One region of the Rhizobium sp. 22-785-1 genome, then DNA from elsewhere that is predicted to be linked to it. Evidence: riboswitches for the same ligand, from Rfam matches in the RefSeq annotation. Region 1 holds a riboswitch; each other region holds the start of a gene.
What was found. Region 1 has a riboswitch for thiamine pyrophosphate ahead of ACQZ5M_RS10785 (hydroxyethylthiazole kinase). Riboswitches for the same ligand answer to the same signal wherever they lie in the genome.
Positions count from the first base shown of each region.

Region 2: it holds a riboswitch for thiamine pyrophosphate, as region 1 does, so the genes downstream of both, thiB (thiamine ABC transporter substrate binding subunit) here and ACQZ5M_RS10785 (hydroxyethylthiazole kinase) in region 1, are expected to answer to the same signal.
Region 3: it holds a riboswitch for thiamine pyrophosphate, as region 1 does, so the genes downstream of both, thiC (phosphomethylpyrimidine synthase ThiC) here and ACQZ5M_RS10785 (hydroxyethylthiazole kinase) in region 1, are expected to answer to the same signal.

Region 1 is NZ_JBNWDI010000004.1:223,187-229,925, reverse strand. Features, by position in the region: gene alr (alanine racemase) at 1-138, opposite strand, end outside; gene ACQZ5M_RS10800 (Lrp/AsnC family transcriptional regulator) at 265-741, shown strand; gene thiD (bifunctional hydroxymethylpyrimidine kinase/phosphomethylpyrimidine kinase) at 755-1,555, opposite strand; gene thiE (thiamine phosphate synthase) at 1,552-2,211, opposite strand; gene ACQZ5M_RS10785 (hydroxyethylthiazole kinase) at 2,198-2,938, opposite strand; TPP riboswitch at 3,006-3,108, opposite strand; gene ACQZ5M_RS10780 (CHASE3 domain-containing protein) at 3,309-3,974, shown strand; gene telA (telomere resolvase TelA) at 4,008-5,345, opposite strand; gene ACQZ5M_RS10770 (M24 family metallopeptidase) at 5,433-6,575, opposite strand.
Region 2 is NZ_JBNWDI010000005.1:169,707-176,445, forward strand. Features, by position in the region: gene ACQZ5M_RS12370 (MBL fold metallo-hydrolase) at 1-56, shown strand, start outside; gene ACQZ5M_RS12375 (M48 family metalloprotease) at 96-1,616, opposite strand; gene ACQZ5M_RS12380 (thiamine ABC transporter ATP-binding protein) at 1,871-2,587, opposite strand; gene thiP (thiamine/thiamine pyrophosphate ABC transporter permease ThiP) at 2,584-4,203, opposite strand; gene thiB (thiamine ABC transporter substrate binding subunit) at 4,223-5,236, opposite strand; TPP riboswitch at 5,275-5,383, opposite strand; gene ACQZ5M_RS12395 (VOC family protein) at 5,428-5,820, opposite strand; gene ACQZ5M_RS12400 (ABC-F family ATP-binding cassette domain-containing protein) at 5,882-6,739, opposite strand, start outside.
Region 3 is NZ_JBNWDI010000005.1:22,336-29,074, reverse strand. Features, by position in the region: gene ACQZ5M_RS11755 (glycosyl hydrolase 2 galactose-binding domain-containing protein) at 1-70, opposite strand, end outside; gene ACQZ5M_RS11750 (DUF1839 family protein) at 67-1,053, opposite strand; gene ACQZ5M_RS11745 (amino acid--[acyl-carrier-protein] ligase) at 1,070-1,981, opposite strand; gene ACQZ5M_RS11740 (acyl-CoA dehydrogenase family protein) at 1,986-3,167, opposite strand; gene ACQZ5M_RS11735 (acyl carrier protein) at 3,167-3,418, opposite strand; TPP riboswitch at 3,596-3,707, shown strand; gene thiC (phosphomethylpyrimidine synthase ThiC) at 3,815-5,638, shown strand; gene thiO (glycine oxidase ThiO) at 5,640-6,635, shown strand; gene thiS (sulfur carrier protein ThiS) at 6,604-6,739, shown strand, end outside.

The DNA of each region.
Region 1 (6,739 bases):
CTTCACCACCGCGCTCGTTATCGAATGCGGGGCCTTGGCGGCAAGCGCGCGATAATTGTCGCGAAGCGCTGAAAGATCGATGGTCAGATAGCCGCTTGCGCCACCCTTAGCTTTCTGCGGCTGGAGGGTCATGTCCATTGTCGTTCCCCTTGTCTTATCGCAACAGGGTATTGCAATGATTGTTGAATTTAAGCAGTCTGAGTCGAAGAAAATTCGATAAAAATCTCGATCTCACAATTTTATGCGATTAATCGGAATGAAATCATGTCTGCACTCGACGCCACCGACCGTCACATCATCCGGCTATTGCGGTTGAACGCCCGCATCAGCAATGCCAAGCTCGCAGCAGAGGTGGGGCTCTCACCCTCCGCCTGCCTGCGCCGCGTCGATATTCTGGAGCGGGAAGGCGTCATTCGTGGCTATACGGCAATCACCGGAAGCGCTGCCGGGGGGGAGGCGATCTCGGTCATCGTCCAGATCACGCTCGACCGGCAGACGGAAGATTTTCTCAATCGCTTCGAAAATGCCGTGCGCCGTTACCCGGAAGTGCGAGAGTGCTACCTGATGACGGGCGGCTCGGATTATTTTCTCCGGGTCGAAGTGGAGACGGCAGGCGATTTCGAGCGCGTCCACAAGGATATACTTTCGAAACTGCCGGGTGTATCGCGTATCCACTCAAGCTTTGCGATCCGCAATGCGCTGGCTGCTCCCAAACCGAGAGCGTCCGATCGCAAGTCCTAGGAATCGGTGCCGGTCAGGCCGGCCACCAGCGGTAAAAATGGTGAACGGGGCCGTGGCCGCTGCCGACATGAAGATCACGGCCTGCGGCGAGTGCGCCTTGAAGGTAGTCTTTCGCAAGGCCAACGGCATCGACAAGTGACAGGCCAAGTGCGAGATGAGCGGTGATTGCCGCTGCCAGTGTGCAGCCGGTGCCATGGTCGTTCTTCGTTTCGATCCGCGGCATAGCGAACTCCTGAACGGCCTGACCATCGAAGAGAAGATCCACACTCTCTTCCCCGCCACCGTGACCGCCTTTGATCAACACCGCGCGCGCGCCAAGCTTCACGATCAGTTCTGCCTGCTTCAACATGGCGTCTCGATCTTTGGCAATAGCGGTGCCGGTGAGCAGCGCCGCCTCGGGAAGGTTCGGCGTGGCAAGCGTCGACTGCGGCAACAATTCCGTGCGAAGGGTTTCGATCGCGCCTTCCTGAAGCAGCCGGTCTCCCGAGGTCGCCACCATGACCGGGTCGAGAACTACAGGCTGGGGTTGCTCACGAAGCTTTGCCGATATGGTTAGGATCGTGTCGATGCGCGATACCATGCCGATCTTGATAGCGTTGATGTCGAGATCGGAGAAGACCGCATCCATCTGTGCGGCAATCATCGTCGCGGAGATGTCTTCAACCGCACTGACACCCCTGGTGTTCTGGGCGGTGATGGCGGTAATGACGCTTGCACCATAGGCGCCAAGCGCCGAAAACGCCTTGAGATCCGCCTGAATGCCGGCGCCTCCGCCGCTGTCGGAGCCGGCGATGGTCAGAGCGATGGCCGTCATGATCGTGCTCCCACTGCGTTATCCACGGCTTTGCGAAAATCGTCTGTGGCGGCGGCGATATCGACGGCGTGAAACAGACCGGAGATCAATGCGACGCCGTCGGCCCCCGCCGCGATCACGTCTGGTACACGCGCAAGCGTAATGCCGGCAATGGCGCCGACGGGTAGATCCGGTCGCTCCTTTCGCAGGAAATCTCTCAGGCGCCCCAGTCCCTCAAGGCCCACGGGGGAATCTGGATTGAGTTTTGACGTGGTTTCGAAGACGCCGCCAATGCAGGCATAGTCTGCGGGCGCTTCGGCGACCTGACGGGCATCGGTCATCGCCTTCACAGTGAGGCCAATGATGGCGTTCTGACCGAGAAGCCGTCTTGCCGTTGTTGCATCCATATCGTCCGCCCCGAGGTGAACGCCATCCGCACCGCTTGCCAGCGCCACATCCACACGGTCGTTGATCACTAGCGGCACGCCCGTTCCGCGCAGCGTCTCTACGATGGTTATGGCTTGTTCGATCATCTGGCGTGTGGACGACGTCTTGTCACGATACTGTATGATCGTTGCGCCATGTCGTGCCGCCACTGCGGCCAGTTGCGAAAGAGGCGCGACGTCGGTGAGAGAGGCATCGACGATGGCATTAAGCCGGTAATCAATCTTCGTCATGTTCGATCCTGGCATGGGAGAGAATATCTTCGCGCGTCAGATTGAACAGCGCGTCCAGAAAGGCGACCTCGAACGATCCTGGCCCGTTTGCGTGTCTCGCGGCCATCTGCGCGGAAACGCCCGTTATGGTGAGCGCCGATGCCGCCGCCAGCATGACGTCCTCCTCTACGGCCATGAAGGCCGCGATGACGCCACCGGAAAGGCAGCCTGTTCCTGTCACCTTCGCCATCAAGGTGTGACCGTTGACGATCCGAATCTTGCGGTCTGCGTCACTCAAGCGATCGACCGCCCCGGTCTGAATGCGTAACGCGCCGTCAATATCCCCAATGACCGCCATTTCCGCCGCATTACCCCGCACGATGGAGGGGGACTGGCCGCTCAGCTCCCGTGCAAAATCCAAACGTGATGGAGAGTAGTCGCAGTGGACCGGATCTATGATCCAGGGCTTGCCGTGGCGATTGGCGATCTCCACGGCCATACGAATGACCTTGCGGCGGGCCGCGTCCAGTGTCCCCAGATTGATCGTCAACGCGTGGGTCTTGACGACGAAGCTTTCGATTTCCTCCTCGGAAGAGGTCATGGAGGGGATACCGCCAATCGCTGTGATGCCGTCCGCAGTGAACTTCTGGACCACCGTATTCATAAGGCAGTGAACACGCGGTCTGTGCTCCCGCACGCGGCTCAGGAGTTGCGCCGCTTGCTCCGCAGTGGGGATATTTGCCTTCAACAGTTCATCTCCAGATACGCATTTTGCGGATCCGGATAAACTGCGCGCATGGAAAGAAAGCTGTGCCTGGCGGCGACCGTTCCGTTCCTACGCCGGTATTAACCGGATCAGGTTCAAGGGTCCGGCTCAGCGCCGTCTCAGCATCGTTCGATGCTCCCCTCGGAATGGATCAAGCTAAATGAGAAAAGCGATGGCGTGTCAAGATTTTTGAGAGAGGCGCGTATGGCTCCTATTCCGATGCTGCCGCTTTGAACTTCGTGATTATTATCGCGTTGAACGATCTGGTAGAATAAGCTGCCACCTGAGTGAACGGTTGGCGTCGGCGTGATGTTGAAGAGCTTGGACAGCATGTGCATGGAATATCCGCAAGATGTCTGACTGGTCCTGGGCCTCATTGCGTCAGAAATATCTGACCTTTCCAACACTGCTGCGATCAATCCCGGTGGGTGTCGTCGTTGCGGCCGGTATCCTTGCCACGAGTTGGACCCATGACCTTTTGAGCGACCACTACGATATGGTGGTGCATACCTACGAAGCCATCGATACCACGAAAGATGTGTTGATTGCGCTCGACGACGCCGAAACGGGGCAAAGGGGATATCTTGTCAGTGGCGACAAGCGCTACCTTGCCCCATACGAAAAGGCGATGGAGCGCCTCCACTTGCTCCAAAATCAATTGATGACACGCATATCGGACAATTCCGGGCAGGTCGCCCGGGTCAAAGCGATGGATCAGCTGATCGAGAAGAAGCTTGAGGAGCTCAAGCATTCCATATCGCTCTACGACGACGTGGGCGCCGATGCCGCCCGTACCAATGAGATCGGCTATATGGCAGTCGGTACGATGGATCGTATTCGAGACGTCATCGGCGAAATCACTGTTACGGAGCATACGCTGCTGGACACGCGTCATGCCGAAGTCGAGGCAGACGAGTTCCGCATTCGGGTGGTGGCGATCATCGTGGGCCTGGCGTCTTTTCTGACCCGCGCGGTGGTGGAAATGTATCTTGCGCGGCGATATTCGAAAGCGCCGTAGCGCGCACACGGTTGCGAGATGGGGCAGGCATGCTTATCCCCCCGCCATGCCAGGAATCTGATTGACGGTGATCATCTGGCGGATCGTGCGGTCCGCAACGCGATCGGCTCGGGCTTTTGATTCCTGCTCGTCTTCCGGAAACGCGTAAGTCATGTAAGAGAGCGAGGTTTCCAGATCATTGTTGTTGTGGCCGAGGATGGCAGCGAAATAGCTGTTCTTCGTCACATTGGCAGGGGCGAAGTTGCGATAGGCGATTTCGGCATAGAGGTGGCGCAGGCCATACGGCTTGGGTGGCTCTTCTTTCGGCCAGATGTCTTCGAATTTCGCAATCATCGCATCGCGCAGCGGTAGCCGGGCATCACTTGAGAAGTCGTCGATCGTCATGCCGAACCATAGCTTTCCCTCGCTGCTGTCTCTCAGACGGTGATAGGCATCGAGAACGATCTTCGATTGCTCCAGCACCGGGATCTCATAGGTAACGCCGAATTTGGTGCCTTCGCCTTGCTTCGTCTTCGCTTGGCCGTTGAACAAAACGCTCCATTTGGAAATGCCGTTTCCATAGGGTGCAGGCATCAACTGGGCCTGGGTAAAGACTTCGAACGGACGTCGCCCGGTGGTGCCGATCAGGCCGATGCCGATCGTCAACGCATCCTCGGAATGTAGATAGCGTCTGCAGCGTCTCATCACTTCGGAATAGTGTTCGAAGGTTACAAGCGAGCCGTGCTTCGTGGCGATCTTGGCCATCTTGGCTTTGCGGGCTTCATCGTAAAGCTGAGGCGATCCGGCTGCGATGCGCAGCATGGGATGTTGCTCACCGAATGCCTCACGGATGGCGTTTCGATATTTCGTGATGTAGGAAATTACCGTTGCCTGCGTTCGGTCGGCCATGGCATCCATTTCCCGGTCCCATAGCGCCTGCATCTCTTCCTTGCTGCTGACGCCGTTGATGGCGGAGATGAAGTCCGAAACCCGCAGTAGGAAACGAGGTTTGCGCCCTGCGGTATTGTGCTCGGCCCGCTCGATTTTCTCCACGATGGACATCGCCACGCCGCTTTGCGGATAATCGCCACGCTGGATGAACGTATCGAGACGCTCGCGCAGTTTTTTCATGTTGCAAATAGCGAGCGGCGTCGTCTTCGGTCCGAAAGCGTCTTTCAACGCATAGCGATATTTGACGATGTAAAGCTCGAGCGTCTTGGCCGTTCTGCCATTCTCGAAATGAAATCGAACCTCGTCGTCCCAAAGCCTGCCGATCTTCTTGGTATCGAAGCTGCCATCGTCATTTCGCGTCGTTTTAATCTTCTCGACGAACTCCGCGATGCGGTCGACAAGGATTGGCGTTTTCGTTTTTCTTTTTTCGGTGGCGGGCATACGATTCTCTCCCCTAATCTGTCTGGGATAGAAAATATATAAATTTGAAGCAAGCTATGAAATATGATGATTGATAACAATCCGTGCTCACGAGAATGGCTCGACTGGTGATTTTGCGGGCTGCGTAAACCAGCGCGGGCCGCTCGCGGCCATGTAAATATGGTCCTCCAGGCGGATGCCGAACCTCTGCGGGTAGACGAGCATGGGCTCGTTTGAAAAGCACATGCCCTCTTCCAAGACCTGCATATTTCCACGCACGATATAGGGTGCCTCGTGGATTTCCAGGCCCAAGCCGTGTCCTGCGCGGTGTGGTAGTCCGGGAAGGGCGTAGTCGGGTCCAAGGCCGTGTCTGGAAAGGACTGCCCGTGCCGCATGATCGAGGGTTTCGCAAGCGCTTCCAAGCTGAGCGGCGTCGAAAACCGCCTGCTGTGCCTCTCGCTCGATTGCCCAGGCATGGGCGAAATCGGCATCCGCATCGTCCAGAACATAAGTGCGGGTCAGATCGGAATGGTAGCCATCGATCCGCGTTCCGGTATCGACCAGAATGGCGTCACCCGCCTGAAGAATCTGCTCGCCGTCAGCGCCATGGGGTAGCGATGTGGCCTGTCCGAATGACACGATGCAGAAAGAAGAGCCGCCTTCGCCGCCAAGCGCGCGGTGCTGCTCATCGATGAAGCGTACTATATCGGATGCCCGCACGCCGGGCCTCATCATGGCATGAGCGCGCTTTTGCACCTCCAGCGTCAGGTTCATCGCGTAATCTATAATGGCGATCTCGGCCGCAGATTTCTTCAATCGAAGGCTGCGGATAACGGGCGCGCCATCGACAAGACGCTGTTGTCCGACTTGGGCGGCGAGGCTGTGATAGATGAAAAGCGGTAGAGCGTCGTCCAGCGCAATAAGGCCGGACGAACCAGCAAGTCTTGCGACCAGTGCTGCCGGGCTGTCTTCCTCCTGCCAGATATGAATATCTCCCTCAATATGAGGCAGGGTATCAACGCGGCTCTTTTCGAAGCCGGGAACGATATAGTGCAATGCATCCGAAGTGATTACCGCGCCCAGCAGTCGCTCGCTTTGATGCCAAACGAGACCGGTGAAATAGCGCAGGCTTTCCGTCGAGCCGAGAAGGACCGCGCTGAGATGCTGCTCCTGCATTTTTTCTCGCAGGCGCTGGAGCCGATCCTGACGTTCGGCATTCGAAATGGCGGCGGGCTTATTGGCAATCTGCATTGTTACACACTTCGGTTGCTTTGCCTGAATGCGCGTCACCATCAATGAGACAGCGCATACGCCTCAGGTCATTGTCACGTCCATGCGTTTTGCAAACAACTCATCTGCTTGGTGCGGCATGGCTTCGAGCGTCTTTTGGATCTACGCACCCTGAGTTCCCGAAA
Region 2 (6,739 bases), on a different contig from region 1:
GCGAAAAATTCCGCCCGATGCGTCCAGGCGAAGTGTTCGACGTTCCGACAGTCTGAGCGAGACTATGGATGCGAGGGCGCGGTCACGCGCTCCGCTTACTCCGAAATGATCTTGACGCGCTGCCCCGGCTCGATGGCAGCCGTGGTGCTAAGTGCGTTCAGCACGCGGAAAAGCTCCAGCTTGCGATCCGTCCCCATCATCCGCGCGGCAAGCGAGGCGACCGTTTCACCCGGCTTGACTGTGACGACGCGGACACGAAGCGGCTTCAGCGAGGAAATTTCGGCAGGCGTCATCTTGCGGAAGCTGGAGCGCAGGAGATTTGCAACTGTGTCCAATTGCGTGCTGCCCTTCGGCACGGCAGTGAGGAAACGGAAAATCTGGTTGCCGACACGGATGACGGTGACGTCGAAATCCCACTTGTCGGCGCTGGCGCGGGCGGTGGCCGCTGGCAAGCCGTTGACCTGTATTTCCCGAACCGTATCCGGCAAAAGACCCGCCACCCAGCCGCTCGTCAGATAGTTGGGCAAGCTCGTCTGCTTGGGATCGGCCACGCCATCGAAACGGATCGCCATATCGCCGGGGCCGGTTGCCAGAACCGCTTCCACCTTGTTGTCGATCTGGAAGCCTTCCGGCACGTCGAAGCGGATGCCGAGATTGCCATGCAGGAAGGTGTTGCCTCGGACATAGCCCTCTTGCGGGCTATCGCCATAGAGCAGACCATCGATGCCCGTGAGGAACCAGTCGCGACCCTTGTCACCCACCTGGCCTTCCTGGCCAAAGGCGCGGGCATGGCGCTTGGCAAGCTCGATACGCTGCGGCGTATTCGGATGGCTCGACAGGAAGTCGAGGCTCTGGTCGCTATCGGGATCGGCCGAGGTGAAGCGCGCATAAGCCGCCATGGAATCGAGGAAGCGCGGCGAGGCGTAAGGGTCGTAACCCGCCTCACCCAGCATCCGCACGCCGATCACGTCGGCCTGCAATTCCTGCTGGCGCGAGAAGGCAGCCAGACGAAGCTTGCCGCGCGCAAGCGCCTGCTTGCCGGCGAGATCGCTGGAAAGAACCTCCGCCACTACGCGGCTTGCAATGACTTCCGCCTCTTCACGACGCTGACGCTCGATGCCATGATTGGCCGTGACGTGGCCCATTTCGTGCGACAGCACGGCTGCCACTTCAGACGCGTCATTGGCAAGCGCCAGCAGGCCGCGGGTCACATAGAGATAGCCGCCCGGCAGCGCGAAAGCGTTAATGGCTGGCGAATTCAAAATGGTGATGCGGTAGGACTGCTGTGGATTTTCCGACACCGCCGTCAGCGCACCGGTGATACGGGCGACCAGACGCTCGGTCTTCTCGTCGTGATATTCACCGCCATAGCTTGCGACGATGCGCGGATGCTCGCGCGCTCCCATCTGCGCACGCGGATCGTTCTTCTGCACCTCTTCCACGGTCTGTGGATTGTCTGAGGGTTTGAGTGTGGATTGGTAAGCCGGGCTGAACAGTGACTGGCATGAGGACAGCATCAATGCCGCGGCACCGAGGGCTACGATGCCCCGCCGCGAAATCGACCGCTTTTCCCTTTCGTGACCGTAGCGGCCCTTTGAGGCCTTCACACGCGTCATCATCCTGCCAGTCCGCTCCAAACGTTCCTGATCATCCGTTATATGCAGACCAGAATATCAGCTTACACCCCGCAGGCACCGAAATGCCTGAACATCCAAAACGATCCATATTTCGGAAAGACCCTGAAAAAAGACGTTCTCTATACATGTCTCAAATAGTTGAGCCTGATTGGCAAGTGCAAAAAATGAGCAGCTTCACTGCGTGTGTGGAGGATTGACACCCCCCCGCGTCCAAATTGTGGCGCAGCCATGCGCTACTGGTGGAGGAAATCCATCACCTGTGGGTGATCGGTTGCTGAGAAGAACGCCTGAGTCGTTCCCTGAAACACGATCTCGCCGTTGGACAGAAGGACCACTGTATCGGCCAGCCGGCGAATGTCGTCGGGATGATGGGTGACGAGGAGAACGGTGTTGTTGCTCTCCGCATGAAGCGCTTTCAACAGGCTTGCCATGCCTGCGCGTAAACCCGGGTCGAGCGCTGCGAAGGGTTCGTCCAGCAGCATGACGGAACGTTCGCGTACCAGCGCACGCGCAAGGGCTGCCCGCTGGCGTTCTCCCCCAGACATGCTCGACGGAAAGCGCTTCTCGAAACCGGCGAGCCCGACGCGTTCCAGCGCGGTCGTAATCCGAGCCTTATCTTCGCTGGACAGACGCAAAGAAGGATGGATGCCAAGCCCGATATTGGTGGCGATATCGAGATGGGCGAAGAGGTTGTTATCCTGAAAGATCAGCGACACTGGGCGTTCGGCCGGATCGTACTCGCTCATATCCTTAACCCCGATCAGCACACGGCCAGTTGCCGGCCTCTCGAAACCTGCGACGAGGTTGAGAAGGGTGGATTTACCCGAACCCGATGAGCCGACGACCGCCGTGACCCTGCCCGCCTGGAAGGACGTATCGAAGAGGAAATCCTGTTCCCCAAGCCTGAGCGACACCTGTTCGAGCCGCACATCCGCCTGACCGATATTCATGCTTTCGCTCTCTCGGATTGGCGCGAGACACCGCCCGCTGCTAGGATGAGGCAGATGATGCCAAGGATGAAGGCATAGCCCGCCGCGTCATTGCTGCGGTAGCTTCCCATATTGCTGTAGACCAGCCACGGCAAGGTGACGAAGCTTTCCGAACCGAAGAGCGCGACGGCGCCAAGATCACCAAGCGACAGCGCCATGGCAAAGGAAAAGGCCATGGCAAAGGCACGCCACAGAACCGGTAGATCGATCAGGCGAAAGCGCGAAAAGCCGGTGAGACCAAGACTGGCAACCAACCTGCCGGTTCTGGCCTGATGGGTGGCGAAGGCGGGTTCAAGAACGCGCATGGCGAAGGGCAAGGCCATCAGCATGTTGATGAGTGCCACAAGCAATGGCGCGAAGACGGAAACATCGCCGAAGGGGCGCAGCAGCAAAAACCATCCACTGCCCAGCACCACGGGCGGCACCAGAAGCACCATCGACGCGCCGCCACCCAAAATCGCCGAGAGAAGCTTCGCAAGCCGCCCAGGCTTGCTGCTATCCGAAATCACTTGCCGGGCGCGGATAAGCGCGACCGAGATCAGCACGGCCAGCGACGCGGAAACGAGCGCGATGGACAGGCTGGTGATCGCCGCACGACGGAACACCTCGGCACTCAAGAGGCGCCACAGGTCGGCAGTCAGGCCGGAGGCAGCGACTGCCACGAGCGGCGTCCCCACCAGAAGCACCGCAAGGACGAGGATTATACCGTCCCACAGCCGCCGTAACGGACGCGAAGCATCGAAACGACGAACCGCCTGGCCTTGCGTTTGCCCCTCCGCATCTGCCCCCGGCAGAAGCGAAAGCAGAGCCAGCAACAGGCCGGTCATGGCGATCTGCATCAGTGACAGCGCAATGGCGCGTGGCGGATCGAAATCGAAGCGCAATGCCTGATAGATCGCGACTTCGATGGTCGTCGCAGCCGGACCGCCGCCAAGTAGCAGTACCAGCGTGAAGCTTGTGGCGCAGAGCATGAAGATCAGCCCCGCCACCCCCGGCACCAACCGACGCACCACCGGCCATTCGATGAAGCGGAAGGCGGAGATAGCGTTCATGCCGAGAACGCTGCTCATGCGCCAATATTCACTCGGTATTCTTTCCAGCCCCGCCAAAAAGAAGCGCACGGCCAGAGGCAGATTGAAGAAGACATGGGCAATGAGAATGCCGGAAAGACCATAGATGCTGAAGGGCTGCTCCACCCCTGCGTAAAGAAGGGCCGTATTGAGCAGTCCCTGCCTACCCCAGATGGCTATCAGCCCCAAGGCACCGACGATCACCGGCAGCCCCATCGGCACCGCCATCAACCTTATGATCCAGATGCGGCCCGGAAAATCTCTCTGCCTCGCGAGTGCCAAGGCAACAGGCAGTCCGAGAGCCACCGAAAGCACGGTCGAGAGCGTTGCCTGCCAAAGGGTGAACCGGAGGATGCGCAGCGTATAGGGTTCGAAGAGGGCGCTCGACGCCGCATTGCTGTCAAAGGAAAGAAGCGCCGCGACCGCTAGCGCGATGAAGAGCAGCACGGCGGTGAATGCCGCCATGCCTCCCATCAAGAACCTGCGTCTGTCGCTGCGCGCAATCACCTGCGGCGTCGCCTAGCGCTTACTTCACGCTCATCGCGGTCAGCCACTCATCGATCCAGGCCTTGCGGTTCTTCGCCACCTCTTCCGGCGACATCAGGAACGTCTTGGTCGGCTGCACCAGCTTGCTGAACGCATCCGGCAGCGGCTGCGACGTGGCAGTGACCGGCATCATCCAGTTGTTTTCCGGAATGGCATCCTGAAAGCCGGGCGTAAGCATGAAGGCCAGGAATTTCTTGCCAAGCTCCTTTTCGGGCGCATTTTTCAACAGGCCAGCGACCTCGATCTGGATGTAATGGCCTTCCTCGAAGCTTGCGGCCTGATAGCGCTCGCTGTGCTCGGCCACCATATGGTAGGCGGGCGAGGTGGTATAGGAGAGCACCATCGGCACTTCGCCCTTGGTGAAGAGACCGTAGGATTCCGACCAGCCGGGCGTGACCGTCAGAACGCGGTTCTTGAGCTTCGTCCAAGCCTCCGGCGCCTTGTCGCCATAGACCGACTTGACCCACAGCAGCAGGCCGAGACCCGGCGTCGAGGTCCGAGGGTCCTGAATGGCGATCTTCTGCGACGGGTCGCCCTCCACCAGCTCTTTCAGGCTTTTGGGCGGGTTCTTCAGCGTCTGGGTGTCATAGATGACGGCGAAGTGGCCGTAGTCATATGGGACGAAGACGTCATCCTTGAAGCCGCCTGGGACTTTTGCCCCGGAAGCATCGACACCCGACGCTTCGAAAAGCCCGGTGTCCTTGGCTTCGGCGACAAGATTGGTATCGAGACCGACCACCACATCCGCCTTGGAGCCCGCACCTTCCAGCTTCAACCGGTTGAGGAGCGCCACGCCATCGGCCACGCCGACGAAGTTGACGGTGCAATCGCAGGTCTTCTCGAACGCTGCCTTCACCTTTGGGCCTGGACCCCACTCGGAGACGAAGCTCTCATAAGTATAGACGGTGAGGACTTTTTTATCCTGCGCAGAGGCGATGCCCGGCAGGAGGAAGGATGCGGCAACGAGGCCGGACAGCAAAAAACGACGGTTCATCAGACACCTTCTCGAATGGGTTACGGGAATAGGCGTCTGGATGGAAGCCGTCTAATCCCTCCGCCGGTGTTAACCGGATCAGGTTCTTCGGGTTGGCATTCGCCTCTCAGCCTTGTCCCGAAAGACAAAGCACCCCGTTAGAGCGAGAAAAGATGTAATGTGACAATCGGTTATTGGCAAGACGCGAGAAGCTATGCCTGCTCCGTCATATGCACGAGTTCCCAGACGTGGCCGTCTGGATCCTGGAAGCTGCCTGCATACATGAAGCCATGATTCTGTACCGGCTTCCACTCCTGCCCGCCGGAAGAGAGTGCCGTTTTCAACATGCTGTCGATTTCCTCACGGCTGGAGGCGGATAGGCAGGTCAGAACTTCCGTGCTGCTCTTTGCATCGGCAATCTCGCCATTGATGAAATCGCGAAACCGCTCCTCCTGAAGCAGCATGACGAAGATGTTCTTCTCGACGATCATGCACAGCGTGCGCTCATCCGAATATTCCGGATTGAAACTGAAGCCGAGCGCGGTGAAGAAGGCTTTCGATGTCTCGATATTCTTGACCGGCATATTGACGAAGATCATGCGCATGGGCGGGCTCCTCCCTGTTGGAACAAAGCAGAGCCCATATTCACGCGCCTGTCAAAGAGGCCTAGCCTTCCATCTCTTCGCGCAGCATCTCAAGCTCCAGCCATTCTTCCTCCATGACCTCCAGCTTTTGGCGAAGCTTTGCCATTTCCTCCGCCAGCTTGTTGAAAGCGCCGGGGTCCTTGGCGAAAAGCTGCGGATCGGCCATTCGCTCTTCGCGCTTGGCGATTTCTTGCTGCAGCTTTTCCATTTCCTTCGGCAGATTTTCCAGCGCAAATTTCTGCTTGAAGGACAGCTTGCCCTTGCCCTTTGCAGGTTCAGTAGCGGGAGCGGCATTGGCCGAGACTTTCGCCTTCTCCTGCTTGTCCGAGCGCTTCTTGTCTTCTGCCGCACCCTTACGCTGCGCCATCATGTCGGAATAGCCGCCTGCATATTCGATCCAGCGGCCATCCGGCGCATCCGGATTGGCGGGCGCAATGGTCGAGGTCACGGTGCGATCAAGGAAATCACGGTCGTGGCTGACGAGAATGACGGTGCCCGAGAAGCTTGCGACGATTTCCTGAAGCAGGTCCAGCGTCTCGATATCGAGATCGTTCGTCGGCTCATCGAGGATGAGAAGGTTGGTCGGTCTTGCCAGGATACGCGCTAGAATAAGACGGGCGCGCTCGCCACCGGACAGATTGCGGATCGGCGTGCGGGCCTGTTCCGGCTGGAAGAGGAAGTCCTTCATATAGCCGGTCACATGCTTCTGCTCGCCGTTGACCAGCAGGCTTTCACCACGACCGTCGGTCAGGTAATGTGCCAGCGTGTCGTTCGGATTGAGGTCTTCGCGCTTCTGGTCGAGTGTCGCGATTTCCAGATTGGTGCCGAGCTTCACCGTGCCGCTATCGGGCGCGAGCGTACCTGTCAGCATCTTGAGCAG
Region 3 (6,739 bases), on a different contig from region 1:
ACAGCGTCAGCCGCCAGCCTTCCGTCAGAAACCGGCCGGGAAGGGCGTCATGTCGGATATGGCGCGTCACGCCGCTTCGCTCGTGTGATCGAGTGTCGCGTCGAGCTTTGCCATCAGTAGATCCCAGGCATCAGCCGCCGGATCGAGAACGGTTGCGAGCGGTTCGAACTTGCGCCGCGCAACGGCGCGTGCCAGCTGGAACTGCACGGTCTTCGCCACTTCGGCAATCTTCAGGGCCTGCCACGCGGCATCATCGAAAGCCTGCGCGCCGCGCAGCCATTGCAGATGGCTTGCCGCCAGCTCGAAATTGGCGCCCAATTGCCGCAGCGTGTTGAACGCATATTTGTGGAAGAAGCCGAAGGGCCGATCGGCGACCTTCTCGACCTGTGCGGGGAAGACCTGCGCAAAAGCGCGGATCGGGTTGTCCGCCGGTCGCCTGGAAAAATGCTGCACCAGCAGGCGTTCGGCGACCACGCGACGTCGCTCATCAGACACCGGCTTTTCCGGGAATTTGGCGAATTCCGCATAGGGCAGGAAGGGCGGTTCGCCCTCTTTCAGATGGTGCTGGAACACGCCCGCATAGTCCTCGCCTTCCAGCGCGAAGTAGCCGGCATTGTGAAAATAGTCGAGCGTGAGATTGGCGCGATCGATGCGGTTGATGGCAATCGTCGTCTTGCCGTGATCGTTTCGGTAACCGACCCCATGGGTATCCGGCAGGTAGAAGCTGTCCACCTCGATCAGGGAAATGCGGCCGCGCTTCAGCTGCGTTTCGATATGGGTTTCGACGTCGTCGAACATCGCAAGCTCTGTCGAGCGGATGCCGTAAAGTGCGTCGAGATCTTCGAGCGGCATCTTGAAGAAGGTGAAGTGGTCGCCCTCGAAGTCCTGCGTCAGGGTAAAGCCGAACATGGCTTCCGGCGGCAGGCCGCACGAGGCCACAAGCTCGATCCATAGATCGACAAAGCAATTGGTTTCCGGCCACATCCTGTCGGATGCGTGGAGCAGGTGAGGGACATGGCTCTCAGGGCTCAAGGCCGGAAAAATTGCCGTCATGCGTACCTCTTAGGCCTCAGTTCCACAGCGTGTCGCGAACCGACTGCGGCCATTGATCGACATCGAGCCCATGCTTGGCAAACAGTGCCAGCGCCAGTCGCTCCAGGCCGAAGCCGACGCAGGCGGTGTGGGCGACAGAGCCGTCCGCGAGATTGAGACCCCATTTCGCACCGAAAGCGTCCTGGTGGTAGTTGAAGCTCATGCAGGCGGTCAGATTGGTCGTCGATGTGACCGGGATCAGCAGCTCGAACTTCAGGTTCTGGTCACGCTGGTTGTTGGCCAGCATACGGCCTGCGCGTCCGAAGAAGGGATCGTTGGCGATATCGAGCTTCACGTCGAGGCCGATGCCTTCCATCATGGCCACGCCGCGATCCATCCACAGTTGGCGGAAATCGGTGACGTCGCTTTCGGTGCCCATGCGCACATATTCGCGCATGCGGAAGAGCTGCTGGCGCGCCGGGTCCTTGGAAGGCTCATGGCGGAAGCAGTAGGACTGGATGTCGTAGAGACCGCCGCCATCGGGCAGATTGCCGCGCTTGGCAATGGTCGGATAAAGCGGATAGCAGGCGGCCGGTGTGAGCACGATATCGGTGATCTTCTGGTCTTTCGCCCAGTGATCGCCGCCCTCATCCATGCACTTCAGCAAATTGATGTGGTCAAGTTCGCAGCCGCAGAAGGAATGGACGGTACCGGCAAGCTGCGGGAAGCTCTTCATGTAGCCGCTTTTTTCGAAATAGGCGCGGTTGATGCCGGGCGGAAAGCGGATCGCTTCGGCCTTGTCGCCGGCGCCCACCTTGCTGACCAGGCTTTCAAGACCGGTGATCACGTCTTCGAACTGACCGCTGCGGCCATAGAGACCGTCCACGCCGGTATCGATGAGCAAACCCTTGTCGAAGAGCCTGTCGAGGAAAGATGTTTGTGCGTCCATGGTCCTACCTCAGAAGGCTCGTATCCTGCTTCTGAACCAGCAGGAGATTGGCGGAATTGCTCAGGATTCGATCGTTGGAAATCATTAGCCGGGCGGAATGCGCGTCGCGCAGATGGCGGCCGAGGCTGTATGGCGTGCCGTTCTTGTAACCCATAATGCCGCAGATCAGCAGGGCATGGTCGATGATTTCCAGAATGGTCTCGGACGAGCAGATCTTGACGTTGTTCATGGCAATAGCAAAGCCCATCGACATCAGCTTGTCCGGGTCGGCTCTCGTCTCGTCATAGGCCTTGATGCCAGCAATCACGTTGGATTTGACGATCTGCAGCTTGTTCGACACTTCGGCCAGTCGCAGGGCGCCCGGCGGTGCGGAGCCTGGCGATTTGCGCGCCGCTGCGCGCACGAAGCTCTGCGCCCGTGCCACCGCGTCGGATGCGATGCCGTACCACACGCCGCTCCACAGAAGATGCGAGGTGGCGAGCATGGATTGGGCCGCGATTTCGGCAAAGGGCTTGGGGAAAATCTGTTCCGCCGGAGCCTCGCCCTTGAAGAGGAAGCCGTCGGAGCGGGTGCCGCGCATGCCGAGCGTATCCCAGACGTGGGTGCGCTCCAGGCTGTACTGGTGCTTCAGAAACACCGTCATCACCTGGTCGGAGGGAGCGGCATCCTTGTGGGAACGCGAGGTGATGAGAATGGCATCGGCTTCGCTGCCATAGGAAATGACGGTCGCGTCCTTTTCCAGGCGGCAGATGTCACCATCCACTTCGATGGCGCAGATGGAATTGCGAAGATTGCCGCCAATGCCGCCTTCGGTGGTGGCGGAGGCAAGCAGCAATTGTTCGTTTGCCAGGCGGCGCATGAACGCGCTGTGCCATTGGCTGTCTTCGCCATGCTCCACAAGGCTCGAGGCCTTGATGTGGTGCATAGCGTAAATCATCGCCGTTGCCGAACAGGCCTGGCCGAGAATGGAGCAGATATCGGCAAGCTCCAGCATGGTGGCGCCTTCGCCACCCATGTGAACGGGAACTTGAATGCCGAGCAGTTTTTCCTGCCGAAGCGCGTCAACAGCCTCCTTCGGGAAGCGGCCTTCGGTATCCACCACGTCGGCATGTTTTGCGGCAATCGCCGCCACCCGCGCCGCCCTGGCGCTCAGTGCTTCACGGTGAGGCGCGACGGCGAGGTTCATCAGGCGGCCTCTTTCCCGTCGAGGATGGCTTTGACCGTGGTTTCGATGGCGGCGATGCTGGCAAAGGACTTGCGGTTCAGCATGCTGTCGGGAAACTCGATGTCGAAGGCTTCTTCGAGGCCAAGCATCAATTGCACGGAGGCGAAGGAGGAAAGGCCCGCCGCATAAAGATCGGCATCGTCGGCAAGCGTGTCGACGGAAACGGGAAGCTGGCCAAACTTTGCCAGCACGTCACGGATAGTAGAATTCATCTGAGCTCATCTCCCTAAACTAGAGCCATCATAGCGTCATTTGTGGTTACATTTAAAAAAATAACATTGTCATAAGTGGAGCGGTTAATATCCGGTGACATTGCTTTGCGCGCTATTCAGCTTTTTTGGGGCGCCCACGGCCAGCTTGACAATCGGCGTTATCGGGTCTTTGATTGCGGCATTCACCAGGGGGGTCCCGGCAAGGGGCTGAGATACTGCTAGAGCGCGCAGTGACCCGTTGAACCTGATCCAGTTCATACTGGCGTAGGGACGGTGCAAACGCGGGCATTCTGGCAGAACCGGCTTCACGCCGGGGAACCGTCATCACGTCTATCCCCGCGCTTTTCGTCTTCATGCTCGAACTGGGTCTCCACTGTTTTGCTTTGGAGCCTCACGATGAACATTGCCGCTAAAAACCTCACCCCAACCGTTACCACCGGTCCGTTGCCGGCCTCCACCAAGGTGTACAAGCCGGGCGTTCTTCACCCGTATATCCGCGTGCCGATGCGCGAAATTGCGGTCCATCCCACCGCTGGCGAACCGCCGGTCACGGTCTATGATTCCTCCGGTCCCTATACCGATCCCTCGCATCTGGTGAACATCGATGCCGGTCTGCCGCGTCATCGCCAAGAATGGGTTATCGCACGTGGCGATGTCGAAGCCTATGAGGGCCGGCATGTGAAGCCGGAAGACAATGGCTTTGCCACCGGCGAGCGGCTGACGCCGGAATTTCCCGTGCGCAACCAGCCGCTGCGGGCCAAGGGTGGGAAGGCCGTCACCCAGCTGGCCTATGCGCGGGCGGGCATCATCACGCCGGAGATGGAATATATCGCCATCCGCGAAAATCTCGGACGCGAGGCGGCGCGGGAGAAGCTTGTGCGCGATGGCGAAAGCTTCGGCGCGCATATTCCAGATCACGTCACGCCGGAATTCGTCCGTCAGGAAGTGGCCTCCGGTCGCGCCATCATCCCCTCCAATATCAACCACCCGGAAGCCGAGCCGATGATCATCGGGCGGAATTTTCTGGTGAAGATCAACGCCAATATCGGCAACTCCGCCGTCACCTCCTCCATGGCGGAAGAGGTGGAAAAGATGGTCTGGGCCACGCGCTGGGGTGCCGATACGGTGATGGACCTTTCCACCGGGCGCAACATTCACAATATCCGCGAATGGATCATCCGCAATTCTCCGGTGCCGATCGGCACGGTGCCGCTCTATCAGGCGCTGGAGAAGGTCAACGGCATTGCCGAGGATCTGACCTGGGAGGTGTTTCGCGATACGCTGATCGAGCAGGCCGAGCAGGGCGTCGATTACTTCACCATCCATGCGGGCGTTCGCCTGCACTACATTCCGCTGACCGTCAATCGCGTCACCGGCATCGTCTCGCGCGGCGGATCGATCATGGCCAAGTGGTGTCTGCACCACCACAAGGAAAGCTTCCTCTACGAGCATTTCGACGAGATTTGCGACATTTGTCGCGCCTACGACGTGTCGTTTTCACTGGGGGACGGACTGCGTCCGGGCTCGATTGCCGATGCCAATGATGCCGCGCAGTTTGCCGAGCTCGAGACGCTGGGCGAATTGACGCAGATCGCCTGGGCGAAGGATTGCCAGGTGATGATCGAAGGCCCCGGCCATGTGCCGATGCACAAGATCAAGGAAAACATGGACAAGCAGCTGAAGACCTGCGGCGAGGCGCCCTTCTACACGCTGGGGCCGCTGACCAGCGATATCGCCCCCGGCTACGACCATATCACGTCGGGCATCGGGGCGGCGATGATCGGCTGGTTCGGCACGGCGATGCTTTGCTATGTTACGCCGAAGGAGCATCTGGGCCTGCCCGACCGCAACGACGTGAAGGTGGGCGTCATCACCTACAAGATCGCCGCACACGCCGCCGATCTCGCCAAGGGGCATCCGGCAGCGCAGGTGCGTGACGATGCGCTGTCGCGCGCCCGCTTCGAATTCCGCTGGGAAGATCAGTTCAACCTGTCGCTCGATCCGGAAACGGCGCGCTCCTATCACGACGAGACGTTGCCGAAGGAAGCGCACAAGGTCGCGCATTTCTGCTCCATGTGCGGACCCAAATTCTGCTCCATGCGCATTTCCCATGATATCCGCGCAGAAGCCCAGAAGGAGGGGCTGGAGGCCATGGCGGAGAAATTCCGTCAGGGTGGCGATCTCTACATGCCGCTGGAAAAGCCCGTGGCCGGTGAATGAGATGCGCATCCTGATCAAAGGCGCAGGCGTTGCCGGTCTGACGGCTGCTCTTGAGCTGACGCGGCGCGGTCTTGCGGTAACGGTGTTCGACACCGCCGCTCAGATCGGCAAGGGCGCATCCTGGTTTGCCGGCGGCATGCTGGCGCCCTGGTGCGAAAGGGAGAGCGCCGAGCAGGCGGTGCTCGATCTCGGCCAAACTGCACTCGACTGGTGGGAGGAGGCCGCACCCGGCCTCGTCACAAGCCACGGCACGCTGGTGGTCGCATCCGCGCGGGACAAGGCGGAACTCACCCGCTTTGCGTCGCGCACCAGCGGCTACCGGCTGGTGGATGAGGATGATATTGCCACACTCGAGCCGGACCTCGCCGGGCGCTTCCGCCATGGGCTGTTTTTCGAGGGCGAGGGCCATCTCGACCCGAGACTGGCGATGGCGGCGCTGCATCGGCGTTTGCTGGAACACGGTGTCGCCTTCCATCTGGGCGGTGAGCCACCCGATGAAGGCGGGTTCGATCGCATCGTCGATTGCACCGGCCACGCGCAGGTCGGCTCGCTCTCAGAGCTTCGGGGCGTGCGTGGCGAAATGCTCTATCTCGCCACGAGTGAGGTTTCGCTATCGCGCCCGGTGCGGCTCCTGCATCCGCGCATCCCGCTCTACATCGTCCCGCGTGAGCCGGGGCGCTTCATGGTGGGGGCAACGATGATCGAGACGGAGGAGGCGGGGCCGATTTCTGCCCGCTCGATGATGGAGTTCTTGAACGCTGCTTATGCGCTGCATCCGTCTTTCGGCGAAGCGCAGATCATCGAAACCGGAACCGGCATCCGGCCTGCCTTTCCCGACAATCTTCCGCGCATCGTTGAGGATGGCAAGACGCTCTCAATCAATGGCGCGCACCGGCACGGCTTCCTGCTTTCGCCCGCCATGGCGCGGCAGGCTGCCGATTTCATCGAACAAAAGGAGGTGTCCCATGCGGATCCACGTCAACGGCGAAGTGCATGATCTTTCCGCCGCCACGCTGTCTGAACTGCTCTCAATCCTCGATTACGAGGGTGACTGGCTGGCGACTGCGGTCAATGGCGATCTCGTCCATGCGGAGGATCGCC